4 regions of the Kitasatospora sp. NPDC088548 genome follow, and region 2 is predicted to be linked to each of the others. Evidence: riboswitches for the same ligand, from Rfam matches in the RefSeq annotation. Region 2 holds a riboswitch; each other region holds the start of a gene.
What was found. A riboswitch is a leader RNA that binds a small molecule or an ion and turns the genes downstream of it on or off. The one in region 2 is predicted to bind cobalamin.
Positions count from the first base shown of each region.

Region 1: linked by a shared signal. The riboswitch ahead of ACIP82_RS20715 (CoA-acylating methylmalonate-semialdehyde dehydrogenase) and the one ahead of ACIP82_RS21420 (ribonucleoside-diphosphate reductase subunit alpha) in region 2 are both predicted to bind cobalamin.
Region 3: linked by a shared signal. The riboswitch ahead of metE (5-methyltetrahydropteroyltriglutamate--homocysteine S-methyltransferase) and the one ahead of ACIP82_RS21420 (ribonucleoside-diphosphate reductase subunit alpha) in region 2 are both predicted to bind cobalamin.
Region 4: linked by a shared signal. The riboswitch ahead of ACIP82_RS20735 (peptidase) and the one ahead of ACIP82_RS21420 (ribonucleoside-diphosphate reductase subunit alpha) in region 2 are both predicted to bind cobalamin.

Region 1 covers NZ_JBIVMI010000015.1:172,209-176,520, forward strand. Annotated here, with positions in the region: gene ACIP82_RS20710 (PucR family transcriptional regulator) at 1-1,377, shown strand, start outside; cobalamin riboswitch at 1,507-1,632, shown strand; gene ACIP82_RS20715 (CoA-acylating methylmalonate-semialdehyde dehydrogenase) at 1,863-3,362, shown strand; gene ACIP82_RS20720 (acyl-CoA dehydrogenase family protein) at 3,371-4,312, shown strand, end outside.
Region 2 covers NZ_JBIVMI010000016.1:127,036-131,347, reverse strand. Annotated here, with positions in the region: gene ACIP82_RS21430 (glycoside hydrolase family 26 protein) at 1-541, shown strand, start outside; gene ACIP82_RS21425 (glycosyltransferase family 39 protein) at 538-2,238, shown strand; cobalamin riboswitch at 2,311-2,442, shown strand; gene ACIP82_RS21420 (ribonucleoside-diphosphate reductase subunit alpha) at 2,630-4,312, shown strand, end outside.
Region 3 covers NZ_JBIVMI010000015.1:181,270-185,581, reverse strand. Annotated here, with positions in the region: gene metE (5-methyltetrahydropteroyltriglutamate--homocysteine S-methyltransferase) at 1-2,187, opposite strand, end outside; cobalamin riboswitch at 2,324-2,549, opposite strand; gene ACIP82_RS20755 (ABC transporter substrate-binding protein) at 2,641-3,525, opposite strand; gene ACIP82_RS20750 (SDR family NAD(P)-dependent oxidoreductase) at 3,577-4,312, opposite strand, start outside.
Region 4 covers NZ_JBIVMI010000015.1:176,882-181,193, reverse strand. Annotated here, with positions in the region: gene ACIP82_RS20745 (nuclear transport factor 2 family protein) at 1-489, shown strand, start outside; gene ACIP82_RS20740 (flagellar hook-length control protein FliK) at 562-1,047, opposite strand; gene ACIP82_RS20735 (peptidase) at 1,085-2,164, opposite strand; cobalamin riboswitch at 2,267-2,396, opposite strand; gene mmsB (3-hydroxyisobutyrate dehydrogenase) at 2,504-3,394, opposite strand; gene ACIP82_RS20725 (enoyl-CoA hydratase/isomerase family protein) at 3,397-4,312, opposite strand, start outside.

The sequences.
Region 1 (4,312 bases), on a different contig from region 2:
GGCGCGGCCGCCGTGATCGTCCGCTCGCCGGTCGCCGTCGACGACACCGTCACCGCCGCCGTCGCCGGGAGCGGCGTGCCCGTCCTCGGCCTCACCCCCGGCGCCTCCTGGGCCCAGGTCGCCGCCCTGCTGCGGGCCCTGCTGGCCGTCGACGAGTTCGCGGGCGAGGACCTGGCGGGCGCCGGGGAGGACGTCGGCGGCCCGCTCTCCGGCGATCTGTTCGCCCTCGCCAACGCGATCGCCGCCCTCCTCGACGGGCCGGTCACCGTCGAGGACCGCGGCGGCAAGGTACTCGCCTTCTCCAGCCGCCAGGACGAGGGCGACCCGGCCCGGATCGCGACCATCCTGGACCGCCAGGTCCCCGCCGAGAAACTCCGCGACCTGGAGGCCCGGGGCGCCTTCCACGCGCTCTACCGCAGCGAGGGCCCGCTCTACGTCGACGGCGTCGCCGACAAACCCCGGGTGGCGATCGCCGTCCGGGCGGGCGGGGAGATCCTCGGCTCCATCTGGGTGGTCGTCCAGGACCGCCTGGGCCCCGACGGCGAGCACGCCCTGACCGAGGCCGCGAAGGTCGCCGCCCTCCACCTGCTGCGCCGCCGGGCCGGCGAGGACGTCGGCCACCGGCTCCGCGCCGACCTGCTGGCCACCGTCCTCGAAGGCGGCGCCGCCGCACCGCAGGCCGCCGCCCGGCTCGGGCTGACGGCCCAGCCCGCCTGCGTCCTGGCCCTGACGGTGCTCGGCGATTCCTCCGCCCCCGACCTGCTCGCCGCCGGCCACCGCTCCGGCGAGGCGCTCGCCCTGCACCTGGCCGCCGTCCACCCGCGCGCCGCCACCGCCTCGCTCGGCGGTGTGACCTACGCCGTCCTGCCGAGCGGCTCCGACGAGGCGGCCGTCCGGGTCGCCGACACCTTCCTCTCCCGGATCGCCCCCCGCGTCCCGGCGGTCATCGGCCTCGGCCGGCTCGCCGCCCACCCCGGCGAGCTGCCCCGCTCACGGGCCGACGCCGACCGCGCCCTGCGGGTGCTCACCGCCGGCGGCACGCCGCACCGCGTCGCCCATCTCTCCGACGTCTACGTCGCGTCGCTCCTCCTCGAACTCGCCGACCGGGTCCACGCCGAGGACGACCTCCCCGACAACCCCGTCGCCCGCCTGCGGGCCTACGACGCCGAACACCACAGCGCGCTCACCGAGACCCTCGCGGCCTGGCTGGACACCTTCGGCGACGTCGTCGCGGCCGCCGCCGCCGTCCACATCCACCCCAACACCTTCCGCTACCGGCTCAAGCGCCTCGCCGAGGTGGCGGACCTCGACCTCGCCGACCCCGGGGCCCGCTTCGAGGCCATGCTCCACCTCCGCCTCACCCCGCCCACCCCCTGACCGGGGCGCGGCTCTGCGTACGGGCCGCGGGTCGCCGCCCGGGGAGCTTCGGGGCGGAGCCGGAGGGAGCGGCACCCTGGACTTGCTAGGACGTCCGACTATATGGTCGTGGCCAAGGCCCGCAGTGCAGGGAAGCCGGTGTGAGTCCGGCACGGTCCCGCCACTGTGACCGGGGAGCGCGTCACCGCAGTACCAGCCACTGGCAGCCGGCCGGGAAGGCCGGGTGGCGCGCGCTGATCCGGGAGTCAGGATGCCGACTGCGGGTGTTCCGTGTTGTCCACGAGGATGGAGCAAACACGCATGGCACCGGTCTGTGTCCTTCCTGGCCCTGGTGATCCTGCGACGGTCGCGGCACGCACGTCACCCTGACGGCTCGCCGCGCCCGGCAGCACCCGCGTCCCGCACACCTGCGTGTCGGGCGGGCGTGCCGCCGTGCCCCGGTTCCCTCGGATCCCACCTGACATCCTGACGAGAGCAGGCTTGTGATGGTCCGTGAACTCACCCATTTCATCGGCGGAAAGCATGTCCCCGGTACGTCCGGGGTGTTCGGCGACGTGTACGACCCCAGCACCGGCACGGTCCAGGCGCGGGTACCGCTCGCCGGCCGGGCCGAGACCGAGGTGGCGATAGCCGACGCCGAACAGGCCCAGACCGAGTGGGCCGGCTGGAACCCGCAGCGTCGCGCCCGGGTGCTGCTGCGCTTCCTGCAACTCGTCGAGGCCGAACGCGAGCCGCTGGCCCGACTGCTCTCCGCCGAGCACGGCAAGACCGTCGCCGACGCCCACGGCGACCTGCAACGCGGCCTGGAGGTGGTCGAGTTCGCCGCCGGCGTGCCGCACCTCCTCAAGGGCGAGTTCACCGACGGCGCCGGCCCCGGCATCGACGTCCACTCGCTCCGCCGGCCGCTCGGTGTGGTCGCCGGCATCACCCCGTTCAACTTCCCCGCGATGATCCCGCTCTGGAAGGCCGCACCCGCCATCGCCTGCGGAAACGCCTTCCTCCTCAAGCCGTCCGAACGCGACCCCTCGGTGCCGCTGCGGCTGGCCGAGCTGTTCCTGGAGGCCGGCCTGCCGCCGGGCGTGCTGAACGTGGTCAACGGCGGCAAGGAGGCGGTCGACACCCTGCTCGACGACCCCCGGGTACAGGCCCTGGGATTCGTCGGGTCCACACCGGTCGCCCAGTACGTGTACGCCACGGCGGCGGCCCGCGGAAAGCGGGCGCAGTGCTTCGGCGGTGCCAAGAACCACCTGATCGTCATGCCCGACGCCGATCTCGACCAGGCCGCCGACGCGCTGATCGGTGCGGGCTACGGCTCCGCCGGCGAGCGGTGCATGGCCATCTCCGTCGCGGTGCCGGTGGGGGAGGAGACCGCCTCCGCCCTGGTCGCCAGGCTCACCGAGCGGATCGCCGCGCTGAAGGTCGGCGCCGCCCACGATCCCGAGGCCGATTTCGGCCCGCTCATCAGCCGGGACGCCCTGGAGCGGGTGCGCGGCCTCCTGGACCTCGGCGTCCAGGAGGGCGCCGAACTGGTGGTCGACGGACGCGAGTTGACCGTGCCCGGGTACGAGGGCGGCTACTTCCTCGGCGCCACGCTCTTCGACCGCGTCACCCCCGGGATGCGGATCTACCAGGAGGAGATCTTCGGCCCGGTCCTGTGCGTGGTCCGCGCCGCGGACTACGAGGAGGCGCTGCGGCTGCCGAGCGAGCACGAGTACGGCAACGGGGTGGCGATCTTCACCCGGGACGGCGACACCGCCCGGGACTTCTCCCGGCGGGTGAACACCGGTATGGTCGGTGTCAATGTGCCGATTCCGGTGCCGGTGGCGTACCACACCTTCGGCGGCTGGAAGCGCTCCGGGTTCGGCGACCTCAACCAGTACGGGCCGGACGCGATCCGCTTCTACACCCGGACCAAGACCGTCACCTCGTGCTGGCCCTCCGGGGTCAAGGAGGGCGCGAGTTTCACCATCCCCACGATGGGCTGAGGGCCGCTGTGCACAGGGAACTGACCGAGGATCAGCTCGCCATCGTCTCGACCACCAGGGACTTCGCGCAGGAGTGCCTTGCCCCGTACGCGGTGGAGTGGGACCAGAACAAGCACTTTCCCGTGGACGTCCTCGCCAGGGCGGCCGCTCTCGGGCTCGGCGGCGTCCACGTCCGCGAGGAGTGCGGCGGCTCCGGCCTGACCCGGCTGGACGCCGTCCTGGCCTTCGAAGCCCTCGCCACCGGCTGCCCCTCCATCGCCGGCTACACCTCCATCCACAACATGGTCGCCGGGATGATCGACCGCCACGGCACACCCGGGCAGCGGGCCCGCTGGCTGCCGGGCCTCTGCTCGATGCGCGACCTGGCGAGCTACTGCCTCACCGAGCCGGGCGCCGGCTCGGACGCCGCCGCACTCACCACCCGCGCCCGCCGCGACGGCGACCACTACGTCCTGGACGGCGTCAAGCAGTTCATCTCCGGCGCCGGGTCCTCGCAGGTGTACGTGGTGATGGCCCGCACCGGTGGCGAGGGGCCGCACGGCATCTCCGCGTTCGTCGTCGAACGCGGGGATCCGGGACTCTCGTTCGGGCCCAACGAGCGCAAGATGGGCTGGAACGCCCAGCCCACCCGCCAGGTGGTCCTGGACGGCGTCCGGCTGCCCGCGGACCGCCTGCTCGGGGTGGAGGGCGGAGGTTTCCGGATCGCCATGAACGGCCTCGACGGCGGCCGGCTCGGCATCGCCGCCTGCTCCCTCGGCGGGGCCCAGGACGCACTGGAACGGGCCACCAAGTACCTCGCCGAACGGGAGGCGTTTGGCGCCAGGCTCCTGCACGCCCAGGCCCTGCAGTTCCAGCTCGCCGACATGGCGACCGAGCTGGAGGCCGCCAGGTCGCTGCTCTGGCGCGCCGCCACCGCGCTGGACGACGGCGACCCGCAGGCCCCCCACCTG
Region 2 (4,312 bases):
CGTCAGCATCGCGCACGAGATGAACGGCGACTGGTACCCGTGGGGGCGGCAGGCCGCCAGCCCTGAGGACTTCGTCGCGGCCTGGCGCCACGTCCACGACATCTTCGACCGGGCCGGCGCGACCAATGTCATCTGGGTCTGGAGCCCGAACATCACCGACCCCGCGCCCAACACCCGGCTGGCGCCGTACTACCCCGGCGACACCTACGTCGACTGGGCCGGCATGACCGGCTACTTCACCCGCACCGGCCCGAAGACCTTCGACACCCTGTACGGGCCCACCATGGCCGAGATCCGCACCTTCAGCAAGAAGCCCTTCTTCATCAGCGAGACCGCCTCGGAGCAGGGCAAACGCCAGCGCGCGGACATAGACCAGCTCTTCTCCGGCCTCGAAGCGCACGACGACGTCATCGGCTTCGTCTGGTTCAACATCGTCAAGCGGGCGGACTGGCGCGTCGAGGCCGTCCCGGACACCCTCGCCGCCTTCAGGCAACGCGTGGCCGACCCCCGCTACGGCTTCGACATCAGGAACCCACGATGAGCGCGGCCTCCGAGCCACCCCTGACCCCGGACAGCCCCGTCCCTGCCCCCGGCGGCACCGCGACGCGCGCCGGGAGCAGCCGCCCCCGGCCGGACGCGGACACCCTGCCCCGGCCCGCCGCCGAGCGGGGCACCGCCGCCCCCGAGGACGACAACCAGGCCGTCGAGCTGGCGCCGTACACCATCCCGCAGGTCCCCGCGATCGGCTGGGACCCGGCCCCCAGCCCCCGGCGCCGCTGGATAGCCCGCGGTCTGCTGCTCGCCGTGCTGATCGTCCAGGCCGCGCTCTCGCTGCGCCTGCTGGCCGCCGCGCACCCCGACGAGGCCGCGACCATGGTGGCCGGCCGCCAGCAGCTCGCCCACCTGCTGCACGGCACCGCCGTCACCTCCGACCTGGTCGGCCGGACACCCGGCTCGCCCTGGCTGTACCCGCCGCTGGCCGGCGCCGCCGCCAACGCCAACGGCATCTTCGGCGCCCGGGTACTCAGTCTCTGCTTCGCCCTGCTGACCACCGTGCTGCTGTACTCGCTGACCCGCCGGCTCTTCAACGAGCGGGTGGCCATCTGCTCCATCGCCGCCTACGCGGTGGTGCAGTCGACCGTCGTCGTCGGCTTCTACGCCGCCCCCGAGGCGCCGGCCGTTCTTCTGGTCGCCCTCGCGGCCTGGATCACGGTGTTCACCGCCCGCCGCCCGGTGGCCCTGGTCCTGCTCGCCGCACCGGCCGCCGCCCTCGCCTGCGCGGTCGCGTACGCCTCGACGCTCGCCATGCCCGCCCTGGCCGCCCTCGCGCTGGCCACCGCCTGGCCGCACCGGCGGCTCGGCCCGGCCGCCCTGCGCGCGCTGCTGCTCGCCGCCGGCACGGCCGGCGCGCTGCTCCCCTTCGGCGTACTCGGCACGATCGCGGGATGGTCCCCGGCCCGCGGCCAGGCCGGCCGCACGGTCGGCGGGATCCTCCTGGACACCGTCCAGTGGGGCGGCCTGTTCACCGTCCTGGCGGTGGCCGGCACGATCGCCTACGTCCGCCGCGAGCAGATGCACGAGTCCCCGGAGAACGGCGGCGTCACCACCACCCGGGCCCAGCGCGCGCTGCTGGGCACCGCGCTGACCGCCACCGCGCTGCTGGTCCCGGCGATCCACCTGGCGCTGGGCTCCTCCGGGGCGATGTTCCGCCACCTCGGCTTCGGGATGCTGCTCGCCGCCCCGCTGGCCGGGGTCGGCCTCACCCGGCTGGTCGGCGCGCACTTCCGCCACCCGCAGCTGGGCATCCTGGTGTGGGTCGCCCTGCTCGCGCTGGGCCTCGAACAGTCCGCGCTGCGCTACCAGAACGGGCCAGACTCCGGGCGGCTGCTCGCCGTCCTGCGGGTGCACGCCGAACCACAGGGCCGCTACCTCACCGAGGTCGACGGACTCGCCGAGTACTACCTGGGCACCGTCAGTACACCTGAGCAGTGGGTCTCGGCGCGCAACGGGACCGACTACCGGGACGCCGCCGGGGTGCAGCACCACGGCGACGACGGCAGCGCGGCCGCCATCCGGGACGGCTGGTTCACCATGGTCGTCCTCGACAGCACCGCGCCGGCTGCCACGGACCGCGCCCTGGCGGCCGCTCTGGCCGCCGGCGGACAGTACCGGCTGATCGCCCAGTTCACCTCGCCGACGGGCGACTCCAGCACCTACAAGGTCTACCTGAAGCACTGACGCCCCGCCGAGCCTGTCCGGGCTCGCGACACGACGGCCACAACATATGGTGCCGCCACAGTCGACCGCCACTAGATGTATGCTCACTCCTGCTGTCGACGCAGGGGAACCCGGTGCGAGTCCGGGACTGCCCCGCAGCGGTGTGCGGGCCTCTGGAAGCAGGGCCCGCGAGTCCGAGTACCTGCCGGCGGCGTGCCACCGGCCTCCCCGCAGAGGCCCCGAAGCACTGCACCACGTCCGGGCCTCGCGGGCGGGCCGGGGATGACACTGTCGCGCGACGCCACCGGGCGTTCGCGCCGTGCTCCCCTGCCCCGAACGGTCCGGCACCCCGATGCACCGACGCCGATCGCCGCCAGGAGAGAGCGCCTTGACCACCGCTGCCTCAGCCACCCTGCCCGCCCAGGGTTCCAGCTTCGCCCCCGTCGACCCGACGGTCTCCGACCCCGGCGGTGCGCTGCTCCGGCTGCTGACCGACCGCAGCGCCGATCTCCCCCAGGTGGACCCCGGCCATGTCGCCGCCGCCGCGCTGCGCGGCCGCCACGCCGGCTCGGACTTCGCCGAGCTGCGCGGGCTGGCCGTGGACGCCGCCGCGTCGATGATCGCCGAGGACCCGCAGTACTCGAAGCTGGCCGCGCGCCTGCTCGCGCTGGAGATCGTCGACGAGGCGGTCAGCCAGGGCTCGGTCTCCTTCTCCGCCTCGGTCGCGGTCGGCCACGCCGAGGGCCTGATCGGCGACACCACCGCCGCCTTCGTCGCCAAGCACGCCGCGACCCTGGACGCGCTCGTCGACCCGCGGGGCGACGACCGCTTCGAGTACTTCGGCCTGCGCACCGTGCAGTCCCGCTACCTGCTGCGCCACCCGATCACCCGCAAGGTGGTCGAGACCCCGCAGCACTTCCTGCTCCGCGTCGCCAGCGGCCTGGCGGTCGGCGACAACGAGCAGTCGGTGCGCGAGGTGGCCGAGCTGTACGGCCTGATGAGCCGGCTGGAGTACCTGACCTCCTCCCCGACCCTGTTCAACTCCGGCACCCGGCACCCGCAGATGTCGAGCTGCTACCTGCTCGACTCCCCGCTGGACAACCTGGACTCGATCTACTCCCGGTACGCCCAGATCGCCCGTCTCTCCAAGCACGCCGGCGGCATCGGCCTGTCCTACTCGCGGATCCGCTCGCGCGGCAGCCTGATCCGGGGCACCAACGGCAAGTCCAACGGCATCGTCCCGTTCCTGCGCACCCTCGACTCCTCGGTCGCCGCCGTCAACCAGGGCGGCCGCCGCAAGGGCGCGGCCTGCGTCTACCTGGAGACCTGGCACGCGGACATCGAGGAGTTCCTGGAGCTGCGCGACAACACCGGTGAGGAGGCGCGCCGCACGCACAACCTCAACCTGGCGCACTGGATCCCGGACGAGTTCATGCGCCGGGTCAACGCCAACGCCGACTGGTCGCTGTTCTCCCCCGCCGACGTGCCCGAGCTGGTCGACCTCTGGGGTGCCGAGTTCGACGAGGCGTACCTGAAGGCCGAGCAGTCCGGCAAGGCCGTCCGCACCATCCCCGCGCAGACCCTGTACGCCCGGATGATGCGCACCCTGGCGCAGACCGGCAACGGCTGGATGACCTTCAAGGACGCCTCCAACCGCGCCGCCAACCAGACCGCGCTGCCCGGCCGCACGGTGCACAGCTCCAACCTCTGCACCGAGATCCTGGAGGTCACGGACGACTCCGAGACCGCCGTCTGCAACCTCGGCTCGGTCAACCTCGGCGCCCACGTCGCCGCCGGCGCCACCGCCGACGACCTGCTGAACGCGCTGGACTGGGACCGCCTGGACGCCACCGTCCGCACCGCCGTCACCTTCCTCGACCGCGTGGTGGACATCAACTTCTACCCGACCCCCGAGGCCGGTGCCTCCAACTCCCGCTGGCGCCCGGTGGGCCTCGGCGTGATGGGCCTGCAGGACGTCTTCTTCCAGCTGCGGATCGACTTCGACTCCGCCGAGGCGAAGCGGCTCTCCACCCTCATCGCCGAGCGCATCATGCTCACCGCGTACGAGCGCTCCAGCGAGCTGGCCGAGCAGCTG
Region 3 (4,312 bases), on a different contig from region 2:
GGGGATGGCCGCCAGTCCGGCCCTGAGCAGGGCCGCGGCCTCCTCGGTGCTCGGCACCCGGGGCGAGTGGATGTCGTAGACGCCCGGGCCGACCTCACGCGGGTAGCCGGCCTCGGCCAGCTCGTGCGCGACCTGCATGTGCGAACGGGCCGCCTCCAGGGAGATCACGTCGGCGTCGAGGTCGTCGATCGCGGTCATGATCGCGCCGAACTCCGCGTAGCACATGTGGGTGTGGATCTGGGTGTCCGCGCGCACCCCGGAGGTGGAGAGCCGGAAGGACTCGGTGGCCCACGCCAGGTAGCCGGGGCGGCCCGCCGCGCGCAGCGGCAGCGTCTCGCGCAGGGCGGGTTCGTCGACCTGGACGACGGCGGCGCCGGCCGCCTCCAGGTCGGTGACCTCGTCGCGCAGGGCGAGGGCGACCTGGCGGGCGGTGTCGGCGAGCGGCTGGTCGTCGCGGACGAAGGACCAGGCGAGCATGGTGACCGGGCCGGTGAGCATGCCCTTGACCGGACGGTCCGTCAGGTCCTGGGCGTAGCGGAACCACTCGACGGTCATCGGGTGGGGCCGGGAGACGTCGCCGGCCAGCACCGGCGGGCGGACGTAGCGGGTGCCGTAGGACTGCACCCAGCCGTGCTGGGTGGCCAGGTAGCCGCTCAGCTGCTCGGCGAAGTACTGGACCATGTCGTTGCGTTCGGGCTCGCCGTGGACCAGGACATCGATCCCGGCCTTCTCCTGGTAGGCGATCACCTCGCGGACCTCGGCGCGCATCCGGTCCTGGTAGGTGCCGGTGTCGATGCGTCCGGCGCGCAGGTCGGCGCGGGCGGTGCGCAGCTCGGTGGTCTGCGGGAAGGAGCCGATGGTGGTGGTCGGCAGCAGCGGCAGGCCGAGGCGGGCGCGCTGGGCCCCGGCGCGCTCGGGGTAGGCCTGGGCGCGGCGGGCGTCCTCGGCGGTGGTGGCGGCGACCCGGGCGCGGACGGCGGGGTCGTGGGTGAGCGCGGAGGCGGCGCGGGAGGCCAGGTCGGCCCGGTTGGCGGCGAGTTGGGCCGCCACGGTGTCGGTGCCCTCGCGCAGGCCCCGGGCGAGGGTGGTGATCTCGTCGGTCTTCTGGCGGGCGAAGGAGAGCCAGCGGGCGACCTGCGGGTCGAGGTCACGCTCGGCGGCGGCGTCCAGCGGGACGTGCAGCAGCGAGCAGGACGCGGCGACGTCCACCCGGTCGGCGAGGCCGAGGAGCGTGCCGAGGGTGGAGAGCGACTTCTCCAGGTCGTTGAGCCAGATGTTGCGGCCGTCGACGACGCCGGCGACCAGGCGCTTGCCGGGCAGGCCGCCGACGGCGGCGAGGTCGTCGAGGTTGGCCGCGCCGGGGCCGGTGAAGTCGAGCCCGACGCCCTCGATCGGGGCCCTGGCCAGGACGGGCAGGGCCTCGCCGGCCCGGTCGAAGTAGGTCGCGACCAGCAGCCTGGGCCGGTCGGTGAGCCCGCCGAGCTCCCGGTAGACGCGGGCGGCGGCGGAGAGTTCGGCGGGTGTGCGGTCCTGGACGAGGGCGGGCTCGTCGAGCTGGACCCACTCGGCTCCGGCGGCGCGCAGGTCGGCGAGGAGTTCGGCGTAGACGGGCAGCAGCCGGTCCAGCAGGGTGATGGGCCGGAAGTCGGCGGCGACCCCGGGGGCGGGCTTGGCGAGCAGCAGGTAGGTGAGCGGGCCGACCAGGACCGGGCGGGCGGTGTGGCCGAGGGCGATCGCCTCGCGCAGCTCGCCGACCGGCTTGGCCGGGTTGGCGGCGAAGACCGTGTCCGGTCCCAACTCGGGTACGAGGTAGTGGTAGTTGGTGTCGAACCACTTGGTCATCTCCAGCGGCGCCACCTGCTGGGTGCCGCGGGCCATGGCGAAGTAGCCGTCCAGCGGGTCGGCGTCGACGGCGGCGCGGTGCCGGGCGGGGATCGCGCCGACCGCCACCGTGGTGTCCAGCACCTGGTCGTAGAGCGAGAAGTCCCCGGTGGGGACTTCGGTGACACCGGCCTCGGCGAGCCGTCGCCAGGTGTCGCGCCGCAGGTCCGCGGCGGTGGCGTGCAGGTCGGCGGCGGTGACGCGGCCGGCCCAGTAGCCCTCGACCGCCTTCTTCAGCTCCCGGTTCGGCCCCTGCCTCGGGTAGCCATACACGGTGGCCTGCGGGGTGGTGGAACTCGTTGACACGGAACTCTCCTTCGCGAGTCGCGCTGCGATCCCGGGAGAGCACGAGGAGGCGAAGGTACGACAGGGGTGCGCGACACCAGGATGTGCCCGCCCGCTCCGCCGACCCGCCCTCGAGGTCACCGAGATCACCGCATGCGGGGTGCACGCGGGCAGTGGCAGGTCTTCGGACTCGCGGGCACGCCGGGCCTGTCGGCCTTCTCCGGCACCTACTGGCCGTCGCTTCCCGGACCCCGACGGGGCCCAGTGCATGTGACGGCGGTCGTTCCCACTCACCGCTGCGGGGCAGTCCCGGATTCACACCGGGTTCCCTCTTACGACGCCATGCCTGGAGGACATGACGAACCAACTGCACCGCACAGACTAGGGCCCGCGGGGCCCGCCGTCACCGTCCGTCCGGATACCGGATGGTCGGATGAGACCGATTCCGGGCAGGTAACCGCCTCAGCCACGCTGTCACCCGGCCCCGTCGGCGGTCGCGGTGCGGTAGAAATCGGCTGCGGTGACGGTGGCGGGGACGCCGAGTTCGGCGGCGACCGCGGTGATCGCGGTGGCGCCGACGGCGAGGTCGGCTTGGCCGTCGGTGGTGAAATGCGGTGCGATGAACGTCTCGTAGTGGGCTCGGGCTTCGTCCGCGGTGTGCCGGCCGAGGAACGTCCGGATGTGGCGCACCGTGGTGTCGGGTTCGTTGTGGATCACCTGCAGGGCACGCCGGTGGGCTCGTACGACGGCCTGGACCGCGGGGTCGTCCGGGTGGAGGTGGGTGGGGTCGACGGCCACGCCTACGGTGGGGATCCTGAAGTGGTCGCCGACCCAGGCCAGCACCTGCCAGCCGTACTCGGCGGCTACCGCTTCCGGTGCCATGGTGCTGCCGACCAGGGCGGCGTCGATCCCGCCCTCGTGCAGCCGGCGCAGGTCCATGCCGTAGTCGCCGGGCGGGCGGACGACGGTGTGGATGTCGCGGTCCGGGTCGAGGCCGGCCCGGCGCAGCACGATCCGGGTGAAGCACCCGGGTGCGGTGTGGGGGGCGTGCACCGCCAGCCGTCGGCCGGCCAGGTCGGCCAGGGAGGTCAGGCCGGGGCGGGCGAGGAACCAGAACAGCGGGCGGTGGGTGTTGACGCTGAGGGCGACCCAGGGGGTGCCGTCGGCCAGTCGGGACAGCAGTGCCCGGCCGAGCCCGATGGTGGCGCCGTGGCGCAGCCGCTCCTCGTCCCACGAGCAGCCGTCGTGCAGCGCGACGTGGACGCCTTCGTCGGCGTAGTAGCCCTGCTGGTCGGCGATGTAGGCGGCCAGTTCCTCGTGCAGGCCCCGCCCGACGTAGGCGAGATCGATCGTGTACATGAACGTTTTTCCTTGATCGTGCCGCCGCCGTACGCACAGGACGGCGGGGCGTCAGTACATGGACATCCCGCCGTTGACCGCGGCCGTGGTGCCGGTCATGACGGCGCTGTCCTCGCCGGCGTAGAAGGCGACCGCCCGGGCGACGTCGTCCGGGTGTGCCAGGCGGCCCAGGGGGGTGGCGGCCACCTGCCGACGCCTGTGCTCCTCGTCGAGCACATCCGCCGCCATGCGGGTGTCGTCCACCGGGCCGGGCTCGACGACGTTGACCGTGATGCCCAGCGGGCCCAGCTCCTGGGCGAGGTACCGGGCGAACTGCGCCAGTGCGGCCTTGGCCGTGCCCAGTGCGATCATGCCCTCCCGGGGCTGGCGGCTGAGGACGGTGCCGAGATAGACGATGCGTCCCCAGCCCTGTTCGGTCATGGCGGGCAGGACGGCCTTGGTGACCGCGAACGCCGCACGCAGCTCGTCGTCGAGCTTGCCGCCCAGCTCTTCCCACGTCATGTCCTGGAACGGCTTGACCACATACGGGGTGAGCGCGTTGTGCACGAGCACGTCGGTGCCGCCCCATGCCGCCCGGACCTGCTCGATCATGCTCTCGACCGCCGCTGCCTCGCGCACGTCGGCCTGCACGGCCATGGCCTGGCCGCCCGCGGCCTCGATGCCGGCCACGACCTTCCCGGCTGCCGTGCCGCTGTGCAGGTAGTTGACCACCACGCGCATCCCTCGTGCGGCCAGAAGGCGCGCGGTGGCCGCACCGATTCCGCTGCCGGCCCCTGTCACCAATGCC
Region 4 (4,312 bases), on a different contig from region 2:
GAAACCATGCTCGGCGGCGGGACCGCCGCCGGGGTTACGGTGGTCGGCAGGAGGCCGGCACACCGGATGTGCGCCTCGTCCGACACCGCTGTGATCGGAGGGAACACGATGGGGCACCAGGAGACCCGAGCGGCGCTGGATCGGCACTGGGCAGCGTCCGCCGCGGGGGACCAGGACACCGAGCACGAGATCTACCACGACGACGTCATCGTTGATTATCCCCAGTCGGGTGAGCGCATCCACGGCCGCCACAACCTGCAGGCGCTGCGCTCACACCACCCGGCCAGGCTCGGCTTCACCATCCGCCGGATTCTCGGCAGCGGGGACCTCTGGATCACCGAATACGTGCTCGACTACGACGGAAAACCGGTACCCACCGTCAGCGTGATGGAATTCCGCGATGGAAAGGTCGCCCGCGAGACCCAGTATTTCGCGGATCCGTTCGCTCCGCCCGCCTGGCGTGCCCAATGGGTGGAGCCGGCACCATGACGGGCCTCCTGGTGCTCCAGCCGGATTTCTCCGTTCCAGCCGGAGCACCGAGGCGGATCGGCCCGGTGGGGATCAGGGCGCGGTGATACCCGGCTGGGCACCGGCACCGAAGGACCAGCCCTCGACGTCCCCGGGGGCCGGGTCGTAGCTTCCGGCGCCCAGCGAGCTGTACGACCACGGGCCGCCGTGCTGGGCGTGCCAGTACGACCAGTAGGCGGTGCCGGTGGGGTTGGTGCAGGTGGCGGGGAGAGCGTTGATCTTGCAGACGAAGCCCGGGTAGCGCGGGTGGAAGGCGTACGGGAAGCCGGCGCCGGTCAGTGCGGCCAGGCCGCTGGCCGGGTCGCCGGGGGCGCAGCCGGTCTCGATTCCGCCGCCGAGCGCGGTGAAGTCGACGACGACGGTCACGCCGGTCGTACCGGTGCAGGCGGTGGCACTCGCCCGCGGCGCCTGGGCGGCGGAGACGCCGAGCAGGCCGGCGGTCAGGGCCGCGACGGCGGCGACCGAACCGACGGTGCGGCGGATCCGGCGGGCCGGGGCCGGGGCAGGGGTGCGGGTCATCGAAAGGCTCCTCACGGGATCGGCGGTTTCGGCGGTTTCAGCGGCCGGCCGGTGCCGGGCAGGCCAGGACCGGGGCTGCCGGGCGCGCGCCGTGGGCGGAGAGGGCGGCCAGCGGGGTGCCGGACAGACCCAGGACGGCCTGCGCGGTGGCCCGGGCTCCGTTGGCCTGGCTGAACCCGGACGCGTCGTACGCGACCGCGCCGCGGACGGCGGCGTCGGCGGCGCAGTCCTGCTGGAGCTTGACCAGGCTGCTCCAGCCCTTGAGACCCGCGCCGAGCCGTCCGGTGGACAGCAGGGCCTGGGTGGCTAGTCCGGTGGTGTTGGCGTTGGAGGTGGTCGCGCCGGCTGCGGCGAACCCCCCGTCGGTGTTCTGGTGGGCGGTCAGCCGGCCGAGTCCGGCGTTCGCCTTGGCGGTGCGGCCGGTGGCGGCAAGGGCCTGGACGGCGAGCGCGGTGGCGTCCGGGTCGCCCGCGCAGGTGGTCTGGCCGAAGGCGACGGGGAAGCCGCCGTCCGGGCACTGGCTGCCGGCGAGGAAGTCGACGGCGGCGGCCGGGGCGCCGTCCGGGGTGCGCTGGAGGGCGATCACCGCCAGGGACTGGCCGAAGGCGTTGCTGTAGTCGCCCCACTGGGAGCGGTCGGAGAAGCGGCCGCTCGGGCTCTGGAGCGAGCGGAGCCGGGCCGGGAGGTCGACACCGCCGAAGCCGTGGACGTCCTCGCCGCGGACCTCGGCGGCGAGCAGCAGCTTGGCGGTGGCCCCGGCGTACGCCTCGGTGGTGCCGTCGCCGAGGTAGCCGCTGATGATCCCGGGCTGCGCGAGCCAGGCGGTGGCCTTCGCGGCGGCCTGGTCGGAGCTGTGGGAGGCGGCGAAGGCCAGCACGGCGTCGATGGTCAGCCCCTGGTCGGGGTAGGCGGTGCCGTCGAAGACGGTCTCGAAGTGGTCTCCGTCGACGAGTTGGCGGGCGAGCCAGCCGGCCGCGGCGGCGTCGGGACGGACGGTCGCCGAGACCGGAGCCGGAGCCGGGGCCGGGGCCGCCTGGGCGGCGGACGCCGGAAGCACGGCGGTCAGGACGAGCGCGGGTATCGCGAGCAGACCGAGGGAGCGGCGGAGCGTGGGCATGGGACGCCTTTCCGGGCCCGGGCGCACGGGGTCCCCGCCCGGCCGCCGGTGCGGAACCGGGCAGCCCTGGGAACTCCGGCCCGCAGACCACGACGGGAGGAGGGAACACACGCCTCCGCCGACGGGTCCTCGGGCTCGCCGCCGACAGCCGTCGGCGGCCTACCGTTGCGGGTCAGCGCCGGACTCGGACCGGACTTCCCCCAGCGGCGGAGTCAGTACATGACGGCTCATCATGTCGGTCGTGCGGAGAAGGGGTCAAGGGCCGGCCACTCGCCGGCCCCGACCCCGACCCCGGCCTCACGGGTCAGAACACCTCCGCCAGGACCGGCTCGTGGCCCGTCACTTCGCGCTCTCCCTGATGGTGTTGATGACCGCCGAGAAGTCCAGCCCGGCACCCTGGTCCGCGGCGAACCCGGCGTACAGCTCGGCCGCGTGGGAGCCCAGTTCCACCGGAACACCGGCGGCCTTCGCGGCGTCGGCGGCCAGGCCGAGGTCCTTGGCCATCAGCGCGGCGGCGAAGCCAGGCCGGTAGTCCCGGTTGGCGGGGCTGGCGGGCACCGGACCGGGCACTGGACAGTTGCTGGTGAGCGCCCAGCACTGGCCGGAGGCGGTCGAGACCACGTCGAACAGCGCCTGGTGGCTCAGGCCGAGGTGCTCGCCGAGGACGAAGGCCTCGCTGACGGCGATCATCGAGATCCCGAGGATCATGTTGTTGCAGATCTTCGCGGCCTGCCCGGCGCCGGACGGGCCGCAGTGCACGACCTTGCGGCCCATCGCCTCCAGGACCGGCAGGGCGGCGGCGAAGTCCGCCTCCGCCGCGCCGACCATGAAGGTGAGGCTCGCGGCGCTCGCACCGGTCACACCGCCGGAGACCGGCGCGTCCAGCGCCCGGTGGCCCGCCGCGAGGGCCGCCGCGTGCGCTTCGCGGGCGTCGGCCACGTCGATGGTCGAGCAGTCGACGAACAGGGTTCCGGGCTCGGCCGCGGCCAGCAGTCCGCCGTCCCGGTAGAGGTCGAGGACCTGGCGGCCCGCGGGCAGCATGGTGATCACCAGCTGCGCGTCGGCCACGGCGGCCGGCGCGGAGGCGGCGGCCGGCACGCCGGCCGCCTCGGCGCGGCGCAGGGCGTCGGGGTCGAGGTCGAAGCCGGTCACCCGGTGGCCGGCCCTGACGAGGTTCGCGGCCATCGGGCCGCCCATGTTGCCCAGTCCCACGAAGGCGATCGTGCGGATGGTCACCAGCGTTCCTCCCATGCGGTGGTGGTGCCGAGGCCCAGCTCCTGCGGGCCCAGCGGGGTGAAGAAGCGGTCCACGTCGTCCTCGGTCACGGCCTCCAGGGCCGGTGGCGACCAGCGTGGGGAGCGGTCCTTGTCGATCACCTGGGCCCGGACGCCCTCGACCAGGTCGGGCGAGCGCAGGGCCGCGCTGGAGACCCGGTACTCCTGGTCCAGGACCTGCTCCAGCGGGCCGAGCCGGCGGGCCCGGCGCAGCGAGCGCAGGGTCACCTTGAGGGCGGTGGGCGACTTGGCGGCGATCTGCTCGGCGGCCTCCTTCGCCGCGCCCTCCCCGCTGGCGCGCAGGCGGTCGAGGATCTCCTCGACCGTGTCGGCGGCGTAGCAGTGGTCGATCCAGTCGAGCTGTGCGGCGAGCGGGCCGGCGGGGACGGGAGCGGCGTGGCGGTGCACCGCGGCGGTGACCTCCTCCTCGGTGAGCGCGGCGAGGAACGACGGCAGCTTCGCGGCGGGGACGAGGAGGTCGGCCAGTCCGCACAGCAGCGCGTCGCCCGGTCCGGCGGTCGCGGCGGTGAGTGCGAGGTGGGTGCCGAGTTCGCCCGGGGCGAGGGCGAGCAGGTAGGTGCCGCCGACGTCGGGGACGAAGCCGATGCCGGTCTCGGGCATGGCGATCCTGGTGCGTTCGGTGACGACGCGGACACGGCCGTGGGCGGAGATTCCGACTCCGCCGCCCATCACGATGCCGTCCATCACGGCGATGTACGGCTTGGGGTAGCGGGCGATCCTGGCGTTGAGGCGGTACTCGTCGCGCCAGAAGCCGAGGGAGGCGGTGCCGCCGGCCCGGGCGTCCTCGTAGATGGCGCGGATGTCCCCGCCCGCGCAGAGGCCGCGCTCCCCCGCGCCGGTGATGACCACGGCC